Regions from separate parts of the Frondihabitans sp. VKM Ac-2883 genome, predicted to be linked through region 2. Evidence: predicted binding sites of a transcription regulator. Region 2 holds the regulator's gene; the other holds the start of a gene.

Region 1 (10,894 bases), on a different contig from region 2:
CCGGAGTCGGCGTGCCAGGCGTGTGTGAGAGTGCAGCGTGCGGATGATTCGACGCAGTTTGCGCCCAGCGATTCTAACGGCTAGCCGGCCCCGCGATCAACCTGCGGTGCGCGGCATGTCAGTGAGCGCCGTGAGAAGTCGCCGAGCGCGCGCCCGACGTCAGCCGAGGAGCGCTCGGCGCAGCGTATCGAGGCCTACTCCCCCGAGCGCGAGGGCCTCGGAGTGGAATCGACGAACGTCGAACGAGTCGCCCTCGCGCCGTGCCCGCTCGGCCCGCAGATCCTCCCAGACCCTCTGGCCGACCTTGTACGAGGGAGCTTGCCCGGGCCAGCCGAGATAGCGGTCGATCTCGAATCGCAGGGTCGCTTCGGCCTCGTGGGCGTTGTCCATCAGGAATGCGAGTGCCTTGGCGTGGTCCCACGCGCCGCCGGCCTCTCGAGAGGGTGTGCCCGGGAACTCCTTGCCGAGGTGCACACCGAGGTCGATCACGACTCGTGCGGCCCGCATGCGCTGGCCGTCGAGCATACCCAGGCGGTCGGCGGGGTCGGCGAGGTAGCCGAGTTCGTCCATGAGGCGCTCGGCGTAGAGCGCCCAGCCCTCGGCATGGCCGGAGGTGCCGGCGATCGATCGACGGTACGTGTTGAGCGACGCTCTGTTGTAGACGGCTTGGCCGAGCTGCAGGTGATGCCCCGGCACGCCCTCGTGGTAGACCGTCGTCTTCTCCCGCCAGGTCGTGAAGCGCGTCGTGCCGACAGGAACCGACCACCACATGCGTCCGGGCCTCGAGAAGTCGTCACTCGGGCTGGTGTAGTAGACGCCGCCGTCTTTGGTCGGGGCGATGCGGCACTCGAGCGTACGGATGGCCTCGGGAATGTCGAAGTGGGTCCGGCCCAGTTCGTCGACCGCCCTGTCGCTCGTCTCTTGCATCCAGCTCTGCAGAGCAGCGGTGCCGTGCAGGCTGCGGGAGTCGTCGGCGTCGAGAACTTCGATGGCGCGCTCGACCGTGGCCCCCGGCTCGATCATCTGGGCGATCGCCTCCTGCTCGGCGGTCATGCGCGCCAGTTCGACGCGACCCCACTCGTAGGTCTCGTCGAGGTCGACGGTGGCACCGAGGAAGCGCCGCGAGTGCAGCTCGTAGGCCTCGCGACCGACTCCGTCGTGCTCGGTGGCGGCCGGAAGCAACTGCTCGAGTAGGAATGCCCGGAAGCGGAGGTAGGCGGCTGCGGCACTGGCGGCGTTCGCCGAGAGCTCGTCGCGTAGGGCCTCCGACACCGGCTCTCCCGATTCGAGTCGAGGGTCCGCGGCGAACGTCGAGAAGAAGCCGTCTTGGGCCGTGTTGCGCACGCACTGCTCCGCCACTGCCTCGACCTGACGCTTCGCGGGGACGATGCCCTCGTCGATGCCGTGCACGAGCGTGATCGTGTAGCCGTGAAGGGCAGTCTCGACCTCGGCCAGGCGACCGGCGACGGCCTTCCAGTGGGCCTCGGTCGCCGTGGGCATCAGGTCGAAGACGTCGCGGATGCCCTGCGCCGGGGAGGCGATGACATTGAGGTCGCGAAGCTGCAGGTGCCGCTCGTCGTACTCGAGGTCCAGTTGGAGCGAGGCGGTGAGATCGTCTTTGGTCACTCGGTCGACATCGTCGGCGGGCTCGGTCGCCTCGAGTTCTGCGAGAGTTTCACGGACGGCCGCTACATACCGAGCCTGGCCTTCCGGTGAGTAGTCGGCGTAGCGGTTGGGCCCGCCCTCGCGCCCGAGCCAGATGGCCCAGTCGGGACTGAGGTCGACCAGGGTGTCGACCCATCGCTCGGCGATGGCATCGATAGGGGTGCTCGAACGGACGGGGGCGGTGGCGTCGGTGCTCATGTACCGAGCCTAGCTAGAGCCTCCCCCATCGGCTCTCTACAGCTCGATCGACGAGCCCGACTGAATGGCCTCGACCAGGCGGGTGACGGCCGGATCGCCCATGAACAGTTGGAACGGGACGACGGGAGTGCCCTCGGGAGCAGCCTGTCGGGCACGTAGGGCGAGGTTGTTCTGCGTGACGACGACGTCGGCGTCAGCGGGGATTTCGTGAACGGCAGAGTGCGAGACCTCGACCCCGCTCTTCTTCAGCTGCTTCTTGAGCGTGGTCGCGAGCATGATGCTGGAGCCCATGCCGGCGTCGCAAGCAACCACCAATTTCTTGACGTGTGCTCCATCGAGGGTGGCCACGGTAGCTCCTAGGTCGGCGGCGGGGATTATCCAATGATGCTCCGCGCGAGGGTGTGTTGCCCACGAGGCGGGAGGCACGATGCTCGAGAAGCACGTGAGCGCCGCCCGAGCCCGAGCGCTCGGGCAGCGGTCAGTCAGTGCGCCGCGGCATCCCAGCTCTCGCCGAGGCCGACCGAGACGTCGAGGGGAACACGGAGCTCGGCCGCCGAGCCCATCCGGCGCCGAACGACGTCTTCGACTATCTCGGCCTCGCCCTCGGCGACCTCGACGATGAGTTCGTCGTGCACCTGCAGCAGCACCCGCGACTGCAGCTCGCGCTGGTCGATCTCAGAGCGGACGCCGAGCATGGCGCGCTTCATGATGTCGGCGGCGGAGCCCTGGATCGGCGCGTTCAAAGCGGCGCGCTCGGCGTTCTCACGGAGCACGCGGTTTGACGACTTCAGGTCGGCGAACGGGCGCCGACGCCCGAAGATCGTCTCGGTGTAGCCGTCGTCGCGGGCCTGCTCGACGACGTTGCGGAGGTACTCGCGCACCGCCCCAAATCGCGAGAAGTAGTCGGTCATCAACTGCTTCGCCTCTGCGGTCTCGATACGCAGCTGCTTCGACAGCCCGAAGGCGCTCAGCCCATAGGCGAGGCCGTACGACATGGCCTTGACCTTGGTGCGCATCGCGGGGCTGACCTCGGAGGGCTCGACGCCGAAGATGCGGGCCCCGACGAACCGGTGCAGGTCTTCACCCTCGGTGAACGCGGTGATGAGGCCTTCGTCGCCCGAGAGATGCGCCATGATGCGCATCTCGATCTGCGAGTAGTCGGCCGTCAGGAGCGTCTGATAGTCGGGACCATGCTGGAACGTGGCCCGGATCTCGTGGCCGACCGCGGTCTTGACCGGGATGTTCTGCAGGTTCGGGTCGATCGACGAGATACGGCCGGTGGTCGTGCCCGTCTGGTCGTAGGTCGTGTGGATGCGGCCGTTGTCGTCGATCGCCTTGTCGAGGGTGTCGATGATCTGGCGCAGCTTCGTGGCGTCGCGATGCTTGAGCAGGAGACCCAGGAAGGGATGGGGGTGCTTCTCTTGCAGGTCGGCGAGGGAGGCGGCATCGGTCGAGTAGCCGGTCTTCATGGAGCGGGTCTTCGGCATGTCGAGCTGCTCGAACAGCACCTCTTGCAGCTGCTTGGGCGAGCCGAGGTTGACCTCACGGCCGATTACCTCGAATGCCTCGGCCGCGAGCGTCGCCGCCGTGTCGGCGAGGCGTGCAGAGAGGGCTCGGAGAGCGGGGCGGTCGGTCGCCACGCCCGTGAGCTCCATATCGCCGAGCACCGGAACGAGCGGAAGCTCGAGGTCGCGCAACACGCCCCGGGAGCCCTCGTCGAGCAGCTCGTCGAGCTCGGCTGAGACACGGAGGGCGAACCACGCCTCGGCAGCGGCACCGCCGGCGTCGTCGGCGGGTACGAGTTGGTCGGGGTCGGCGACCGGCATGCGTTCGGCCAGGTGCTCGTAGACAAGGTCGGCCAGTGCGAACGAAGTACGCCCCGGTCGCAGGAGCCACGCGGCGATGCGCGGGTCGCCGACGAGGCCGGTCAGGGTGAGACCGACTCGCTTGAGCGCCTTGTACGCGCGCTTGGCGTCGTGCACGACCTTGGGTGAGTCGGCGTCGAGCCACGCCTCGAGAGCCACGTAGTCACCTCGGCCCGCCGCCCAGGGGATGTAGACCGAATCGTCGCTGGCCGCGATGCCGAGGCCGGTGACTGTGCCGTCGCTGCCGTACTCGACCGACACGCCGACCGGCGGTTTGTCGGCGGCGGCGTGGGTGCGCAGCCAGTGCGCCAGCTCTTCGTCGACGAGTGTGCGAACGACCGGGACGACGGGGCCGGAGGGTGCCTCAGGCTCGGCGGAGACGCCTGCGGCGGGAGCCGAGGATCCGGCGGCACCGCCCTCGGCCAACGCGACCACGCGCTCGAGCAGCGTGCGGAATTGCAGTCGATCGAACACCTCGCGCACGGCGGGCACGTCGATCGGGCGTCGCTCGAGATCATCGGGGCCGACCGGCAGATCGACGTCGGTGACGAGACGATTGAGTTTGCGGTTGCGGACAGCGCGGTCGTACTGCTCGCGGAACTTGTCGCCGACGACGCCCTTGATCTCGTCGCGGTGCGCCACGACCTCGTCGAGAGAGCCGAACTGGTTGATCCACTTCACGGCCGTCTTCTCGCCGACCTTGTCGACGCCGATCAGGTTGTCACTCGTCTCACCGACGAGGGCCGCGACCTCGGGATACTGGTGGGGCTCGATGCCGTAGCGCTCGAACACCTTGTCGCGGTCGTAGCGCGTGAGGTCGGTGACGCCACGGGCCGAGGGGTAGAGCAGTGTGACGTCGTCGTTGACCATCTGGATGGCGTCGCGGTCACCCGAGACCACGAACACCTTGTAGCCGCCGGACGACCCCCGGGCGGCGAGGGTGGCGAGGATGTCGTCGGCCTCGAAGTCTTCTTTGGTGATCGTGGTGATGCCCATCGCGTGCAGCGCCTCTTCGAGCAGAGGGATCTGACCGACGAACTCGACCGGAGTCTCGTTGCGGGTGCCTTTGTACTCGGGGTATTCACGCGTGCGAAACGAATACCGGGAGATGTCGAAGGCGACCGCCAAGTGAGTCGGCTTCTCGTTCTTCAGCAGGTTGAGCAGCATCGAGATGAAGCCGTGGATGGCGTTCGTGTGCTGGCCGTCGCGATTGACGAAACTGTCGATGGGCAGGGCGTAGAAGGCCCTGAAGGCCAGGGAATGACCGTCGATTACGAGAAGGGTAGGCTTTTCTGAGCTCGGCACCCCGTCAGCCTAGCCGCCCCCTCCGACACTCGTCTTGGCCTCGGATCCTGGGCTCTTTTCCGTCTCGCCGCCCTGGAGAAATCGTGACCGACCAGCCGTTCAGCCCCGCCGCCCTCGCCTTCCTCGACGGCCGCGGCGCCGGCGAGCTCGCCGAGAAGATGGGCATCGAGATCGTTGCGCTGAGCGCTGAGCACGCGGTCGCCACCATGCCGGTCGACGGTAATCGGCAGCCGGTCGGCATCTTGCACGGCGGGGCTCACGTCGTGCTCGCCGAGTCGCTCGGGTCGATGGCCGCGAGCGTCCACGCCGGGCCGGGCCGCATCGCCATGGGCATCGAGCTCAACGCCTCGCACAGCCGAGCCGCCTCGTCGGGCGTCGTCACGGGCACGTGCACCGCGATCCACCTGGGCCGCACGCTGACGACGCACGAGATCGTCATGACCGACGAGGAGGGGCGGCGCCTCTCGACGGTGCGGATCACCAACATCCTTCGAGATGCGCGTACCTCTTAGGCGGCTGTTGGCTGGAGCCTTGGCCGCGCCCCCGTTGCAAATTTGAAGGAGAAACGTCGGTGAGCTGACGAATTCATAGGGATCTGCGGGCTCGAGGGCGACAATCTCCTTCAAATTCGACTGAGAGGGGCGGGCACGCAGAAGCGGCCGGCTCCCAGAGGGAACCGGCCGCCGCGGTGAGTACAGCTACTTCTTGACGCTGAGCTGCTCGATGATGGCCTGGGCCACATCGTGCATGGTGAGACGGCGATCCATCGACGCCTTCTGGATCCATCGGAAGGCCTCGGGCTCGGTGAGACCCATCTTCTCGTTCAGCAGACCCTTGGCGCGATCGACGAGCTTGCGCGTCTCGAAGCGCTCGACCAGGTCGGCGACCTCGGCCTCGAGGGTGATGATCTGCGTGTAGCGCGAGAGAGCGATCTCGATCGCGGGCAGGAGGTCGTTGGGGGTGAACGGCTTGACGACGTAGGCGAGGGCGCCCGCCTCGCTGGCGCGCTCGACGAGCTCCTTCTGGCTGAAGGCGGTGAGGAGAACCACGGGAGCGATGTGATTCTTCGACAGAGTCTCGGCCGCGGAGATGCCGTCGAGCTTGGGCATCTTGACGTCCATGATCACCAGGTCGGGACGAAGTTCGGTGGCCAAGGCGACCGCAGTCTCGCCGTCGCCCGCCTCGCCGACGACCTCGAAGCCGTTGTCGCGAAGGATCTCGACGATGTCGAGACGGATGAGTGACTCGTCTTCGGCGACGACTACTCGGCGGGGAGCTGCTGGTGTTGCTTCTAGGTCACTCACGATTGGAATCCTACCGGTCTGTTCTGAGGAGGGGGCTCGCATCGTCGCGATCCGGACCGGAGCCTCTGTGGAGACGCGGCCAGGGTGCGAATGGCGGGACTCGAACCCGCAAGCCGTGAGGCAGAGCATTTTGAGTGCCCCGTGTATGCCAATTCCACCACATTCGCGCAGTCGTCGATCCTAGCGGACAGGTCGCCGTCGCTGGTGTTCGCGGCCTGGCCCCGAGACCGGACGGGCCAAAAGAATCACTTTCTTCGCGACTTTGTGGCTGGAATCCCCCCGCGGGTCATCGTCCTGGGCTACGGTTGTCAGTACTGGTTGTTGTGTTACGCATTTGTACTTCGCGATGGGGCACGCGGCATCGGTTCGTCTTTCAGGCGAAACGGTCGCCCGAGTCTCATCGTTCTTAGAGGGAGCGGACCAAAAAAGCACCGCGACGAGAGATCCCACAGGTAAGGGATCGAACACCTCTGATTGAAGGAATAGAAAAATGGCAACAGGCACCGTGAAGTGGTTCAACTCCGAAAAGGGCTTCGGCTTCATCACCCCCGACGACGGATCCACTGACGTGTTCGCGCACTTCTCTGCGATCTCCGGCGACGGCTACCGCAACCTCGAAGAGAACCAGAAGGTCGAATTCGAGACCGCTCAGGGCAACAAGGGCCTCCAGGCCGAGAACATCCGCGTTCTCTAAGACCCCCGCACTTCGAAAGACCCCGTCTGCTTCGGCAGGTGGGGTCTTTTCGCGTGCGCCAGCTTGGTACGCGAGCGCCAGCCTGTTCGAGTGACGCGGAGACGCGTTCAGCGAGGAGTGGCCAACCCAAGCAACTCGGCAACCGGCTCGAAATCGTGTCGCGCCGTGATGTACGCCAACTCGGCCAGCGCACCCGCTTCGGCCGCGGTCGACGTCGTCGCCCCAGTCGACGACGGTGTCGAGACCCGAGGATCCGGCACGAACGGCGCATCATCCCGCGCAGCGAGGGCGGCTCGATACCGCTTGGTCACGACGCTCCACAGCACGAGCTCGTCGGCCGTGGCATCGTCGGGTGCCCCGCGAGCGACGTCTCCCGGGATCTCGACGGCGGGAAGCCGGGCCACTTCGGGCTCGGGCTCCCGTCCGAGACAGGCCTCGCGGATCCCGTAGGCGCTGGCGAAACCGACCAGGCCGCCGAGAACGAACATCATCATCAGCGCAACAGGGTCGGCCAGATTGGACGACCTGATTGCCGAGGCATCGATCAGGATGCCACCGGCCACTCCCCCGACCACGACGCTCCAGTGGATGCGAGGGCGGCGGTGGTGCGGTGAACCCGCACGGGCCCAGCTGGCCTGAGTCTCGGCCACGTCGTGCCCGGTATCGGAGGGGACGGCGTAGAGCCGTGCGCCGGCCATGAAGCATCCGGGATGCGAGCCGTTGATCGCCATGGTGACGATCCTAGGATGGGGTGAGCGGTGGGATCCTCGATTCTCAGGAGGAACACGGCCCCCGAACAAGACGGATCGACAGAGAAGGCCGGCACCTCCGAAGAGGTGCCGGCCTTCCGGGTCGAGACGACTAGTCGCGCGCGTACGCCGGTGCGGCGCCTGCGTGCGCGTCGCCCACCCGGTGGACGCGGAGGTCGTTCGTCGACCCCGAGATTCCGGGAGGGGAACCGGAGATGACGATGACCTTGTCGCCGGTGTCGGCGAGAGTGTTGCCCAGGAGGACGTCGTCGACCTGGCCGAACATCGCGTCGGTGTGCGTGACCGGGTCGACGAGGTACGACTGGACGCCCCAGCTCATCGCCATGCGACGGCGGATCGCCTCGTCGGTCGTGAAGGCGACGATCGGAATCGCGTGACGCAGACGTGCCATGCGGCGAACGGTGTCGCCACCCTCGGTGAAGACGCACACGTAGCTGGCCTGCACGAATTCGGCGACCTCGGCCGCAGCCAGCGTGATAGCACCACCGAGGGTGCGCGGCTTGGTGCCGAGCGCGGGAATGCGCTCGAGGCCGTGCTCTTCGGTCGAGGCGACGATGCGAGCCATCGTCTGCACCGTGATGACCGGGAACTCGCCCACGCTGGTCTCACCCGACAGCATGACTGCGTCGGCTCCGTCGAGAACGGCGTTCGCGACGTCGGAGGTCTCGGCGCGGGTCGGGATGGGCGAGGAGATCATGGACTCGAGCATCTGAGTCGCGACGATGACCGGCTTCGCCATGCGGCGGGACAGCTCGACTGCATGCTTCTGCACGATCGGGACCGCCTCGAGCGGGAGTTCGACGCCGAGGTCACCACGGGCGACCATGATGCCGTCGAACGCGTCGATGATGGCCTCGAGGTTGTCGACGGCCTGGGGCTTCTCGATCTTGGCGTAGACGGGAACTTTGCGGCCCTCCTCCGCCATGATCTCGGCAACTCGATCGATGTCGTCGGCATTTCGCACGAACGACAGGGCGATGAAGTCGGCGCCGAGCTTGAGGCCCCAGCGCAGGTCGGCCTCGTCTTTGTCGGAGAGGGCGGGAACGTTGACCGCGACTCCGGGCAGGTTGATGCCCTTGTTGTTCGAGACCGTACCGGCGACGACGACCTCGGTCGTGACGACGGTGCCGTCGGTGTCGAGCACCCGGAGCTTCACCCGGCCGTCGTCGACGAGGAGCGGGTCGCCCGCGGAGACGTCTTGAGGGAGGCCTTTGAAGGTCGTTCCGCAGATCTCTTTGGTGCCGAGGATGTCTTCGGTCGTGATCTTGAAGATGTCACCGACGGCCAGCTCGTGCGGCCCATCGGAGAACTTGCCCAGGCGGATCTTCGGACCCTGGAGGTCGACCAGGACGGCGACGGCGCGGCCCGAATCGGCGGCCGCCTGGCGGACGTTGTCGTAGACACCCTGATGGACGTCGTATGTGCCGTGGCTCAGGTTCATTCGCGCGACGTCGACTCCGGCATCGATGATGGCCCGGATGTCTTCATAGCTCGAAGTCGCCGGCCCGAGGGTGGCGACGATCTTTGCACGTCTCATTTGTTCCTTCGTTGGAGGTGGCTGCGTCGGTGGAACTGATGCACGCAGGTGACGGTCGAGGCCGTATCGCCAGTTTATTCCCGCAAAGCGGCTGGAATCGAACCGGCGGATGGCTGGAGGGCGAGCAATCGGTTAGAGAGACAGAGCCCGGTCGGTCGGCTTGACCGGCGAGGGCAGAGAAGTCGCACCCTCGAGGTACTTGTCGACGGCGGCCGCTGTGGCGCGGCCCTCGGCGATAGCCCACACGATGAGCGACTGACCGCGTCCGGCGTCACCCGTGACGAACACGCCCGGCTGGCTGGTCTCGTACGACACGTCGCGCTCGATCATTCCGCGGTCGGTGAAGGGTATCTCCAGCTGGCCCTCGAGAGCCTCGCGCTCCGGACCGGTAAAACCGAGTGCGAGCAGGACCAGGTCGGCCGGGATCTCGCGCTCGGTGCCGGACTTCGGCACGCGGCGCCCGTCGACGAACTCTGTCTCGGCCACGCGGATGGCCCGAACCTCGCCGACGTCGTTCGAGAGGAACTCGACCGTGGAAGCGAGGTACTCCCGCTCGCCACCCTCTTCGTGAGCACTCGCGACCTCGAAGAGCGTCGGCTGCATCGGCCAGGGCTGGCTGTCGGGGCGCTCCGACGGAGGCTGCTGGCCGATAGCGAGGTTGGTGACGCTGAGCGCGCCCTGGCGGTGCGCGGTGCCGATGCAGTCGGCACCGGTGTCGCCGCCGCCGAGCACGACGACGTGCTTGCCCTCGGCCGAGATCTGGTCGCCGAGCGAATCGCCGGCACCGATCCTGTTCTGGGCCACGAGGTACTCCATGGCGAAGTGGACGCCCGGCAGGTCGCGGCCCGGGATCGGCAGGTCTCGGGGAACGGTCGCCCCTGTCGCCACGATCACGGCGTCGTAGCGAGCGCGGAGGTCATCCCAGGCGATGTCACGACCGATCTCGACGCCCGCGCGGAAACGGGTGCCCTCTGCTCGCATCTGAGCGAGACGGAGCTCGATCTGCTTCTTCTCCATCTTGAAGTCGGGGATGCCATAGCGGAGGAGGCCGCCGATGCGGTCGTCGCGCTCGTAGACGGCGACGGTGTGGCCTGCGCGGGTGAGCTGCTGAGCCGCAGCCAGGCCGGCAGGGCCAGAGCCGACGACGGCGACGGTCTTGCCGGTGAGACGCTCGGGCGGGTGGGGGGTGACCCAGCCGTTCGAGAAGGCCTGATCGATGATCGAGACCTCGACCTGCTTGATCGTGACCGGCGGCTGGTTGATACCCAGCACGCAGGACGATTCGCAGGGCGCGGGGCAGAGCCGACCCGTCCACTCCGGGAAGTTGTTCGTCGCGTGCAGACGCTCGATGGCCTGGCGGCCCTCACCGCGCCACATGAGATCGTTCCATTCCGGGATCAGATTGCCGAGGGGGCAGCCCTGGTGGCAGAACGGCACGCCACAGTCCATGCAGCGACCCGCCTGGCGGCGCAGTTCACCGCTCTCCTGCTGCTCGTAGACCTCTTTCCAGTCCATGAGCCGGACAGAGACGGGACGACGCGGGGGAAGCTCGCGCT
Region 2 (10,894 bases):
TCTCGAGCGCGGCCTCGAGGGACGCGTCGTCGCGGATACCGCCCGACAACTCGACGTGGATGCCGGTGACCTGCTTGATCACACGGTGGATGACCTCCCGGTTGTGCCCTCGACCGAAGGCGGCGTCGAGGTCGACGAGGTGCAGCCATTCAGCACCCTGGTCTTTCCAGTCGGCTGCCGCATCGACCGGGTCGCCGTAGTTCGTCTCGGTGCCGGCCTCCCCCTGGGTGAGGCGGACCGCCTTGCCGTCGGCGACGTCGACAGCCGGAAGAAGGGTGAGGGCGGGGGTGGAGGTGATCTCGCTCATGGTGCTTTCTGGGGAGGAAGGGCGGAGAGATAAAGGATCCGGCACGGCCGGCTTCGTCGGCGGACTACAGCGTCTGCAGCCAGTTGGTCAGCAGGCGGATGCCGGGTTGGCCTGACTTCTCGGGGTGGAACTGGGTGGCCCAGAGGGGGCCGTTCTCGACCGCGGCGACGAACGGACCGCCGTGATCACCCCAGGTGACGAGCGGGCCCTTGCGGGCTCCGTGCCCCTCGAGGCTCCAGGACTGGGCCGCAAAGGAGTGGACGAAGTAGAAGCGCTCGTCGCGGACGCCGTCGAAGAGAAGCGACTCGGTCGGCGCGTCGACGGTGTTCCAGCCCATGTGCGGCAGAACCTCCGCCTTCAACTCGTCGATGACGCCGGGCCATTCGCCGAGGCCGTCCACCTCGGAGCCACGCTCGACGCTCCGGTCGAAGAGCACCTGCATTCCGACACAGACACCGAGGACCGGGCGACCGCCCGCGAGACGCCGATCGATCTTCTCGGCCCCGCGGACGGACTCGAGCTGGCTCATCACCGCGGAGAACGCACCGACACCGGGAACGAACAACCCGTCGGCTTTCGCGACGCGGTCGCTCTCGGCAGTGAGCTCGACATTGGCGCCGGCGAGCTCGAGCGCTTTGATGGCCGAGTGCACGTTGCCGCTGCCGTAGTCGAGCACGACGACCCTAGGGCGGGCACCGGCGGCCGTCACAGAGCACCCTTCGTCGAGGGAATACCCTCGACGCGAGGATCGGGCTCGACGGCAGCCCGAAGCGCCCGAGCGAAAGCCTTGAATTCTGCTTCGGCGATGTGGTGCGGATCACGACCGCCGAGCACGGTGATATGCACGGTGAGCCCCGCGTGGAACGCGATCGCCTCGAAGACGTGGCGAACCATCGACCCTGTGAAGTGGCCACCGATCAGGTGCATCTCGAACCCGGCCGGCTCGCCCGTGTGCACGAGATAGGGACGACCGGAGACGTCGACGACCGCCTGCACCAGCGCCTCGTCGAGGGGCACGAGCGCGTCACCGTAGCGACGGATGCCCGCCTTGTCTCCGAGCGCCTGCTTTAGCGCGGTGCCGAAGGTGATGCCGATGTCTTCGACCGTGTGATGCACGTCGATGTGGGTATCGCCGGTGGCCTTGACACTGAGGTCGATGAGCGAGTGCTTCGAGAGCGCGGTGAGGAGGTGATCGAAGAACGGCACCGATGAGTCGATACTCGCCGAGCCCGTCCCGTCGAGGTCGAGTGACAGGTCGATGCTCGACTCGCTCGTGGATCGACTGACCGACGCGGTGCGATCGCGGAACGCCTGGGACGCTGTGCTCATGCTCCGAGCCTAATGTCGCTCATGGCCTCGAGGAACGCCGTGGTCTCAGCAGCCGTGCCGGCGCTCACGCGCAGGTGCCCCGGGATCGCGAGATCGCGCACGATGATGCCACGAGCGAGGAGCTGCTCGAAGACCGCCTCGGGATCGTCGACGCCGCCGAAGAGGACGAAGTTCGACCACGTCGGCCACGGCTGATAGCCGAGCTCGGTGAGCGTCTCGACGATGCGGTCACGCTGCGCCTTGATGTCGTCGACCATGGCGAGCATCTCGTCGGCGTGCCGGAGCGCGGCGACGGCGGCGGCCTGCGTCAACGACGACAGGTGGTACGGAAGCCGCACGAGTCGGAGCGCGTCGATCACCGCAGGGTCGGCGGCGAGGTAGCCGACTCGGGCACCTGCGAATGCGAACGCCTTACTCATAGTGCGGGAGACGAGCAGACGGGGTCGCCCTTCGAGGAGCGTGACCGCCGAGGGTCGATCGGCGGGCATGAATTCGGCATACGCCTCGTCGACCAGGACGATGCCCCGGGCAGCCTCGTAGGCCGCCTCGATGGTCGCCAGCTCGACCGGCGTGCCCGTGGGGTTGTTGGGCGCGCACAAGAACACGATGTCGGGGTCGACCCGGCGGATCTCGCGAGCGACCGTCTCGGGCGAGATCTCGAAACCCTCGTCTCGAGGCGCTTCGACCCACTCGGTACCCGTGCCCCTGGTGATGATGGAGTGCATCGAATAGGTGGGGGGGAACCCGAGAGCGGTTCGGCCCGGCCCGCCAAACGCCTGCAGGATCTGCTGAATGACCTCGTTGGAGCCGTTCGCCGCCCAGATCTGCGCCGGCTCGATCGCCTCACCGGGCTCGAGGCCACCACTGAGATAGCGGGCCAGCGCCTCGCGAAGGGGCGTGAACTCACGGTCGGGGTAGCGATTGACCTCGAGCACAGCGGCGGCAACGGATTCGACGATGTCGCGAGCCACGTCTTCGGGAATCGGATGGGTGTTCTCGTTGACGTTCAGCGCGACAGGCACCTTCTTCTGAGGTGCGCCGTAGGGCGACTGACCTCGGAGGTCGTCGCGAATGGGAAGGTCGTCGAGAGTGATAGCCACAACACCATTTTACGGGGCGTGCTCGCGCCGCAACTGCGTTCTCCACAGGCTCTCCACTGTTGGCGACTCCGGGCCGTGACTGCAAACGGCGGCTGCAGGCGGCACCGGATGGGGCCCACCGTCTGCACTCCATCGAAGACGCGAACGGCGCCACGCGTGAGCGCGGCGCCGAGGGGCGGTCGAAGACCTGATCAGCTCTGGCTGTACTGCACCGGGATGGCGAGCGACTGGCCCGGCATGACCTGCGTCGAAGAGAGATCGTTCAACTTGACGATGTCGGAGATGACGTCGCGCGGGTCAGAGTCGGGAGCGACGCCCTCTGCCACCTGCCACAGGGTCTCGCCCGCCGAGACGGTGACGTGGTCGAAATGGACGTTGCCCGCTGAACTCGTCGCGACGGCGCTGCCGCCGGTGAGCAGGAAGCCGGCAATGAGGGCGAGTGCGGCAACGACGACGGCGAGCGTCAGAACCAGGCGACCGCGGCGCGTGATGCGGAGGTGGGTCGGCACGTCAGTGGGGACCGGACCCGAGGTCGAAACCGTCGCGGCGCGGGAGGTAGAAGGAACCAGTGCGGTGATCGTAGCGCTCATGCTGTTGCCTCTCTCATCGAACACGATCGGCCCGTAAGACTGCGGACTCGAAGGCGTGTTCCGAACATATCTTCGATTACGGCCGATTTCAAGAGCTCGGTACCAGAAATTTGGCAAAAAACACGCGACACACTCGAACATGTGTTTGTTCTGCCATATCTGACCGGATACAGTTTCGATCGGTGGGATCAGTAGACCAGCGACCACCGACATTCGAGAGGGCGAGATGGCACGCGAGACCGCACGACGCGAAACCCAGGGCGATCAAGGCGCCGACGCCACGTCTCCGAAGAAGGCCCTCACCGCGAAGCAGACGCTGATTCTCACGGCGATCCGCGACTCGATCGGCAGCCGTGGCTACCCGCCGAGCATGCGCGAGATCGGCGATGCCGTCGGGTTGGCCTCTCTCTCCAGCGTGACGCACCAGCTCAATCAACTCGAGCTGGCGGGAGCGATTCGCCGAGACCCGAACCGGCCACGCGCTCTCGAGGTTCTTCTCGAAGACCCGGCCAAGTCGGATCCTGAGCCCTCGATCGTCCGTTATGACGACGACGACAACATCACCGCCCGGGTGCCCCTAGTCGGGCGAATCGCCGCGGGTATTCCGATCACGGCCGAGCAGCAGGTCGAAGACGTTATGCCGCTCCCCCGCACGCTCGTCGGCAAGGGCGAGCTGTTCATGCTCAAGGTCGTCGGCGAGTCGATGATCGACGCTGCGATCTGCGACGGCGACTGGGTTGTCGTTCGCCAGCAGGGCAACGCCGAGAACGGCGAGATCGTCGCCGCGATGCTCGACGACGAGGCGACCGTCAAAGTCTTCCGTCAGCGCGACGGTCACACCTGGCTGCTCCCCCGCAACTCGAACTTCGAGCCGATCGTCGGCGATCACGCGCAGATCCTTGGCAAGGTCGTCGCCGTGCTGCGGTCGCTCTAACAGCTTTCGAAAGTGCAAAAACCGCCCCCGAGCCCAAGCTCGGGGGCGGTTTTCGTGCACTCGGCGGAAGTGTCCGCCTCTAGTGCGCGAACTCCTGCAGTGTCGGGGCGTCCTGCGGATAGACCCGGGCCGTCACCCGAGTGCCCTCAGCGACGTATTCGACGTCGACGACGCGTCCGATCTCGTGAATTCGAGACACGACATCACCGCGATCGAACGGCACGAGTAGATCGAGCTCGACCTCGGGCCGGGGCAGCAACTCGGCGATCCGCGCTCGCAACTCGTCGATACCGGCGCCCGTACGAGCCGACACGAAGATCGCGTCAGGCACCATGCCCTGGAGCACCAGACGCTGGCTCTCGTCGATCAGGTCGCTCTTGTTGAAGACGACCACCTCGGGAATGTCACGCCCGTCGACCTCCGAGATCACCTCTCGAACCGTCGCCAGCTGAGCAGCCGGATCGGGGTGCGATCCGTCGACGACGTGCACGATGATGTCGCTGTCCTGCACCTCTTCGAGAGTCGACCGGAAGGCCTCGACGAGCTGGTGCGGCAGGTTGCGCACGAATCCGACGGTGTCGGAGTACGTAAACGGCCGGCCATCGTCGGTCGACGACTTGCGAACGGTCGCGTCCAGCGTCGCGAACAGGGCGTTCTCGACGAGGACCCCCGCGCGGGTCAGACGGTTCAGCAGGCTGGACTTGCCTGCGTTGGTGTAGCCGGCTATCGCCACGCTCGGAACCGTGTTGCGCACCCGGTTGGCCCGCTTCGCGACTCGAGCCGGCTTCATCTCTTTGATCTTCTTGCGAAGAATCGCCATACGGGTGTGGATGCGGCGACGGTCGAGTTCGATCTTCGTCTCACCCGGCCCACGGGAACCCATACCGGCGCCCGCGCCACCGACCTGGCCACCGGCCTGGCGCGACATCGAGTCACCCCAACCGCGCAGTCGCGGGAGGAGGTATTCCAGCTGGGCCAATTCGACCTGCGCCTTGCCCTCGCGGCTCGTGGCGTGCTGACTGAAGATGTCGAGGATCACAGCCGTGCGGTCGATCACCTTGACCTTCACCACGTCTTCAAGCGCGCGCCGCTGGCTCGGAGCCAGCTCGGTGTCGGCGATCACGGTGTCAGCGCCAAGGGCTAATACGGTGTTCTTCAATTCGAGCGCCTTGCCCGACCCGAGGTACGTGCTGGGGTCGGGGTTGGGGCGACGCTGCAGGAGCCCATCGAGGACCACCGCGCCCGCCGTCTCAGCCAACGCCGCCAGCTCGCGCAACGAATTCTCGGCGTCGCCGAGCGACCCCTGCGAGTACACGCCGATGAGAACCACGTTCTCGAGCCGAAGCTGTCGGTACTCGACCTCCGTGACGTCTTGGAGCTCGGTCGAGAGGCCGGCCACGCGCCGAAGCGCCTGCCGGTCTTCGCGGTCGAACTGATCGCCGTCGTGGTGATCGTCTCCGGTACCGTCGCCTCTCGTGCCGAGACCCTGGGTCTGGATGGCCTGGGCCGGCGAGAAGACGGACAGGCCGGCTCGCGACGAGGCATTGCTCAGGATCCGGTCGACGACGTCGTCGCGCTCGGCGCCCTTCTCCTCTGTGGTGCTGTGCTCTGTCATTCGAGTCACATTAGACCTTTCGTGTTCAGTAATCTGGGGTGATGACCAGCGATCACTACTTCTCGAGCTCCCCCTCGAGCGAGCTCCGACCGAGAGAGATCACGGTCGAGCTCGCCGGGCGTGAGCTCACGCTGGCAACCGCCGCGGGCGTCTTCAGCCCGGGGCGGATCGATCCGGGTACCGCGGTACTTCTTGGATCAATGCCGACGCCACCGAGCGACGGCACCTTCTTGGATGTGGGGTGTGGATGGGGGCCGATCGCGCTCACTCTCGCCCTTCGGTCGCCCGAGGCGACCGTTTGGGCGGTCGACGTCAACGAGCGCGTCCTCGAGCTCCTTCGCGAGAACGCCGCTCGCGTCGGCCTCACTAACGTCAACGCCGTGCTGCCCCCAGACGTTCCCGATGATCTCGTCTTCGACGGAATCTGGTCGAACCCGCCCATTCGAGTCGGTAAAGAGGCTCTCCACGGCATTCTCAGCCAGTGGCTGCCTCGCCTCGGCATCGACATGGAGGCATACCTCGTCGTGGCGAAGAGCCTCGGCGCCGACTCGCTTCAGCGATGGATGAACGAGACGATGGCCGAGATCGTCGAAGTCGAACGGGAGACCACGTCGAAGGGATACCGCGTACTGCGCGCAGTCCGACAGTAGTGGCGCTTCGTCGAAAGGGACGCCGAACCCCGGCGAGCGACTGGGTCAGATGGTCTTCATGCGAGAAGACTAACCCGCGAGGCGTCAGAGAACCAGGTCTCCGGTGAAGACGAGCTCCGCGGGGCCACTCAACGAGACGTGCTCGCCGTCTTCCGTCGCGAACATTCGCACGCCGACGGTGCCACCGGGAACGTCGACCCGCCACTGATCGGGAGCCGAGGGCCCCGCCCAGTAGCGAACGGCAAGGGCCGCAGCCGCCGCACCCGTGCCACACGAGAGAGTCTCACCGGAACCGCGCTCGTGCACTCGCATGCTGATGCGCCCGATCCCGTCGGCGACCAGCGGATCGGCAGGGACGACGAACTCGACGTTGGCCCCGTCGACGGGATTCGGCTCGAGGATCGGCACCACCGTGAGATCGACGTCGGCGAGCTCGTCGGCCGAGGCGAGAGCGACGACGACGTGGGGGTTGCCGACCGTAAGTCCGAGGCCGGGCCTCGCCGCATGCAGATTTCGAGCCCGCACCTGGGCCTCGTCGGTCAGCCCCCACCGCCCCAGGTCGACCTGGAACCCCGACCGGTTGATCTGAACGTCGCGCACACCAGCCCTCGTGCCGATCGCCAGGGTCTCACCCGGCTCGAGGGTGACCAGGCCCTGCTCGAGGAGGTACTTCGTGAAGACGCGAATGCCATTGCCGCACATCTCGGCCACACTGCCGTCGGCGTTGTGATAATCCATGAACCACTCGGCACCGTCGTCTTCGGCCAGACTCGACGCGCCCTCAGGGTGGCTGTCGCTGCGCACCGCTCGAATCACGCCGTCGCCGCCGACACCGAATCGGCGATCGGCCAGCGCGCGGATGCGATCCGGTGTGAGATCGAACGAGCCATCGGGGTCGGAGAACAGCACGAAGTCGTTGCCCGTGCCCTGGCCCTTGGTGAAGCGGACGGTGGTGGTCACCCCACGAGTGTATCGGCGGCGGCTGACACGGATCCTGCGCTCCCTGCCCCCGACCAGGCGACCCGCGGATACCGCCGGAACCAGCTCACCTGTCGGCGGGCGTACCTCCGTGTGAGCAGCTTGGTCGAGTCTTTCGCCTCGCCCTCGGAGACCTCGCCGCGCAGCTGCTGCAGGGCCTGGGAGTAGCCGATGGCTCGGCTCGCGGTCGCGCCCCGTTCGATCCCCTGCTCTCGCAGTCTCTCGACCTCGGAGAGGAGCCCGTCACGCCACATGCCGTCCACTCGGTCGTCGAGTCGCTCGACGAGGATCTCACGCGTCTCTTCGAGGCCGAAGAACGCGGGCGAGTGCCACGTCGGGGCGTCGTCGGGCAGGCCCACCGCGAAAGGCCTGCCCGTGAGCTCGCCCACCTCGAGGGCTCGCACGATACGCCGGCCGTTGTGCGAGCCGATTGCCCGCGCCGCCTCCGGATCACGTTCGAGGAGCAGGCGGTAGACGACGCCGACCCCCTCTGCCGTCAACTGCGACTCGTATTTGTGGCGGACGACCTCGTCGGTGCCGGGAAAGGCGAAGTCGAAGACGGCCCCCGACACGTAGAGACCTGAGCCGCCGACCAGGATCGGGACGGCCCCCCGCTCGAAGATGCCGCTCGCGACCTCGCGTGCCCGTCGCTGGTACCACTCGACGCTGGCCTCGTCGGTGACGTCGAGTTCGTCGAAGAGGTGATGCGGGATACCCCGGCGTTCGGCGACCGGAAGCTTCGCGGTGCCGACGTCCATTCCCCGGTACAGCTGCATCGCGTCGGCATTGACTATCTCGGCGGTGCGCCCGCGAGTGGCGAGTTCGTCAGCGAGGTCGAGCGAGAAGGTCGATTTACCGGTGCCGGTCGCCCCCACGACGACGGCGAAATCGAGGCGCGGCAACGCGCTCACTGGCGACGCGCCTACCGTTCGGAGTCGGACGAATCGTAGATCGGCGTCGTCGACACCCGAAGCGTGGGCAAGCCGAGCGACACCCGCGGCTTCGTGGCCGACGCCACACCCGTCGAGCCGCTGGGCAGACCGCAGGAGGCCGCCTGGGCGAGATCCCACGCGTCGCCCGCCCGAGTACGCCGAACGGAGAACGGGCTCGTTGCCGTCTGATCGGAGAGGAGGTAGAACGGCTTTGCCTCGGTGATCTCGACCGTGACCATGTCTCCGGGACGAGGCGCCTCGATGCCCGCGGGCAATTCGAAGTGCACGAGACGCGAATCTTGCGCGCGACCCGAGAGCCGGTGTGTGGCCTCGTCTTTGCGCCCCTCGTTGGTTGCCACCAGGAGCTCGACCACGCGCCCGACCTGCTTCTGGTTCTCTTCGTACGAGATGCGGTCTTGCAGAGCGGCGAGACGCTCGAAGCGCTCCTGGACGACCGCCTTCGGAATCTGATCGGCGTAGTCAGCGGCGGGTGTGCCCGGGCGGACGGAGTACTGGAATGTGAAGGCGGTAGCGAACCTCGACTGCTCGACGACGCGGAGCGTCTCTTGGAAGTCGTCTTCGGTCTCGCCGGGGAACCCCACGATGATGTCTGTGCTGATGGCCGCATCGGGCATCTGCGCGCGGACACGATCGAGGATGCCGAGGAACTTCTCGCTGCGATAGCTGCGGCGCATTGCCTTGAGAATCCGGTCGCTCCCCGACTGCAGCGGCATGTGAAGCTGCGGCATGACCGAGGGTGTGTCGGCCATCGCGTCGATGACGTCGTCGGTGAAGGCGGCGGGGTGGGGGCTGGTGAACCGAATGCGCTCCAGACCGGCGATCTGACCGGCGGCACGAAGCAGCTTCGCAAAGGCGCCCCGGTCTCCGAACTCGACGCCATACGAGTTGACGTTCTGCCCGAGGAGCGTGACCTCGACGGCGCCATCGTCGACGAGGGCCTGAATCTCGGCCAGAATCTCGCCGGGACGGCGGTCTTTCTCCTTGCCCCGGAGCGCGGGCACGATGCAGAAAGTGCAGGTGTTGTTGCAACCGACCGAGATCGAGACCCATCCGCTGTAGGTCGAGTCGCGCTTCGTCGGCAGTGTCGAAGGGAAGACGTCGAGCGACTCGAGGATCTCGAGCTGTGCCTCGTCGTTGTGACGCGCGCGCTCCAGCAGAGTCGGCAGAGCGCCCATGTTGTGCGTTCCGAAGACGACGTCGACCCACGGAGCTCGGTCGAGGATGATTGACTTGTCTTTCTGGGCGAGGCATCCCCCGACAGCGATCTGCATGCCCTCGTGGTTGCGTTTCGTCTGAGCCAGATGCCCGAGCGTGCCATAGAGCTTGTTGTCGGCGTTCTCTCGCACCGCACACGTGTTGATGACGACGATGTCGGCCTCGGCCCCGTCGGCGGGTACGTAGCCGGCAGCTTCGAGTGATCCGCTGAGCCGCTCGGAGTCGTGGACGTTCATCTGGCACCCGAAGGTGCGCACCTCATAGGTGCGTGCGCGGGCATCCGTAGGAACGGGTGCGCTGGTTTCGAGGACCGTCGACATAGTGCTCCAGTGTAAATCTTTGCGGGCCGCGCCTCGTACCCGACGATGTCGGAGCCGAGGATCCGCGACCCCTCACTCGAATCGAACACCCCCGCGCGATCCCCCGCCGCGAGACCCACCCCGGGGCAGAGCCTTCTCGACCGCTCGTCGGATGACCTCCGACCGGTAGCCCCGCCGCATCAGGTAGCCGTTGAGTCGCCTCTCCGCGGTTGCCTGGTCGAGTCCGCGGAGCTGCCCGGCGCGCTTGGTCGCCCAATCGTCGGCGCGTGCCTGCTCCTCGTCATCGTCGATCTCGGCGATGGCCGCCTCGATCGACTCCTGTGCGACACCGCGCTGACGGAGTTCGGCCGTGATAGCGCCCTTGCCCAGGCCCTTGCGATCTTGCTTGCTGCGGACCAGGTTTTCGGCGAGCTCGTCGTCGTTGAGCAGGCCGACCCGTTCGAGACGCTCGATCTCTTCGGCGACGACCTCGTCAGGGAGATCACGCGACCGAAGGGTCTTGGTCATTTCGGCCGACGAGACACCCCGGCGGGAGAGCGCATGCAGGCTGATGTTCTCCGCTCGAGCCTTGGCCGCTTCGTACGACTCTTCGGGTTCGGGCTCTGTTTCGGGCTCGGGCTCAGGCTCGACGTCCGGGCCGGCTTCGGAGCCTTCAGACCGGGCCGCGAACGCGGCGTAGGTCGGCAGGGCCGAGACCACGGCACCGTCAGGCTCTGCCGCTTCACGGCCCCGCTGCGACAGAGACCCGTGTGAGGAATGCCCACCGATGTCGGCGATCCCGCCATCGGCTGCCTCGACGTCGCCCCGAGTGGCCCGCGCCTCGAACGACGCGGACTCGTCGGGGTCAGCCCACTCCGGCTCGTCAGGGGCCCTGGTGCCCGGCTTTGCCCACCCGGCCCCGAA

What was found. Region 2 encodes LexA, which represses DNA repair genes until DNA is damaged. Its sites were predicted from a motif close to TCGAACANNTGTTCGA; they were not measured.
Region 1: a site for LexA is predicted at 5,121-5,136, ahead of ITJ49_RS10340 (hotdog fold thioesterase). Genes of this name have one in related genera too.

The regions. Positions count from the first base shown of each region.
Region 1 is NZ_JADKSF010000004.1:393,138-404,031, reverse strand. It holds gene ITJ49_RS10355 (DUF885 domain-containing protein) at 160-1,863, opposite strand; gene ITJ49_RS10350 (PTS lactose transporter subunit IIB) at 1,900-2,211, opposite strand; gene polA (DNA polymerase I) at 2,346-5,033, opposite strand; gene ITJ49_RS10340 (hotdog fold thioesterase) at 5,192-5,545, shown strand; gene ITJ49_RS10335 (ANTAR domain-containing response regulator) at 5,732-6,337, opposite strand; tRNA gene ITJ49_RS10330 (tRNA-Leu) at 6,423-6,504, opposite strand; gene ITJ49_RS10325 (cold-shock protein) at 6,828-7,031, shown strand; gene ITJ49_RS10320 (hypothetical protein) at 7,139-7,762, opposite strand; gene pyk (pyruvate kinase) at 7,893-9,338, opposite strand; gene ITJ49_RS10310 (glutamate synthase subunit beta) at 9,471-10,894, opposite strand, start outside.
Region 2 is NZ_JADKSF010000005.1:291,922-302,815, reverse strand. It holds gene priA (bifunctional 1-(5-phosphoribosyl)-5-((5-phosphoribosylamino)methylideneamino)imidazole-4-carboxamide isomerase/phosphoribosylanthranilate isomerase PriA) at 1-307, opposite strand, end outside; gene hisH (imidazole glycerol phosphate synthase subunit HisH) at 372-1,016, opposite strand; gene hisB (imidazoleglycerol-phosphate dehydratase HisB) at 1,013-1,636, opposite strand; gene ITJ49_RS11770 (histidinol-phosphate transaminase) at 1,633-2,736, opposite strand; gene ITJ49_RS11765 (LysM peptidoglycan-binding domain-containing protein) at 2,928-3,326, opposite strand; gene lexA (transcriptional repressor LexA) at 3,553-4,260, shown strand; gene hflX (GTPase HflX) at 4,340-5,875, opposite strand; gene ITJ49_RS11750 (class I SAM-dependent methyltransferase) at 5,917-6,525, shown strand; gene dapF (diaminopimelate epimerase) at 6,610-7,485, opposite strand; gene miaA (tRNA (adenosine(37)-N6)-dimethylallyltransferase MiaA) at 7,482-8,414, opposite strand; gene miaB (tRNA (N6-isopentenyl adenosine(37)-C2)-methylthiotransferase MiaB) at 8,426-9,991, opposite strand; gene ITJ49_RS11730 (regulatory protein RecX) at 10,064-10,894, opposite strand, start outside.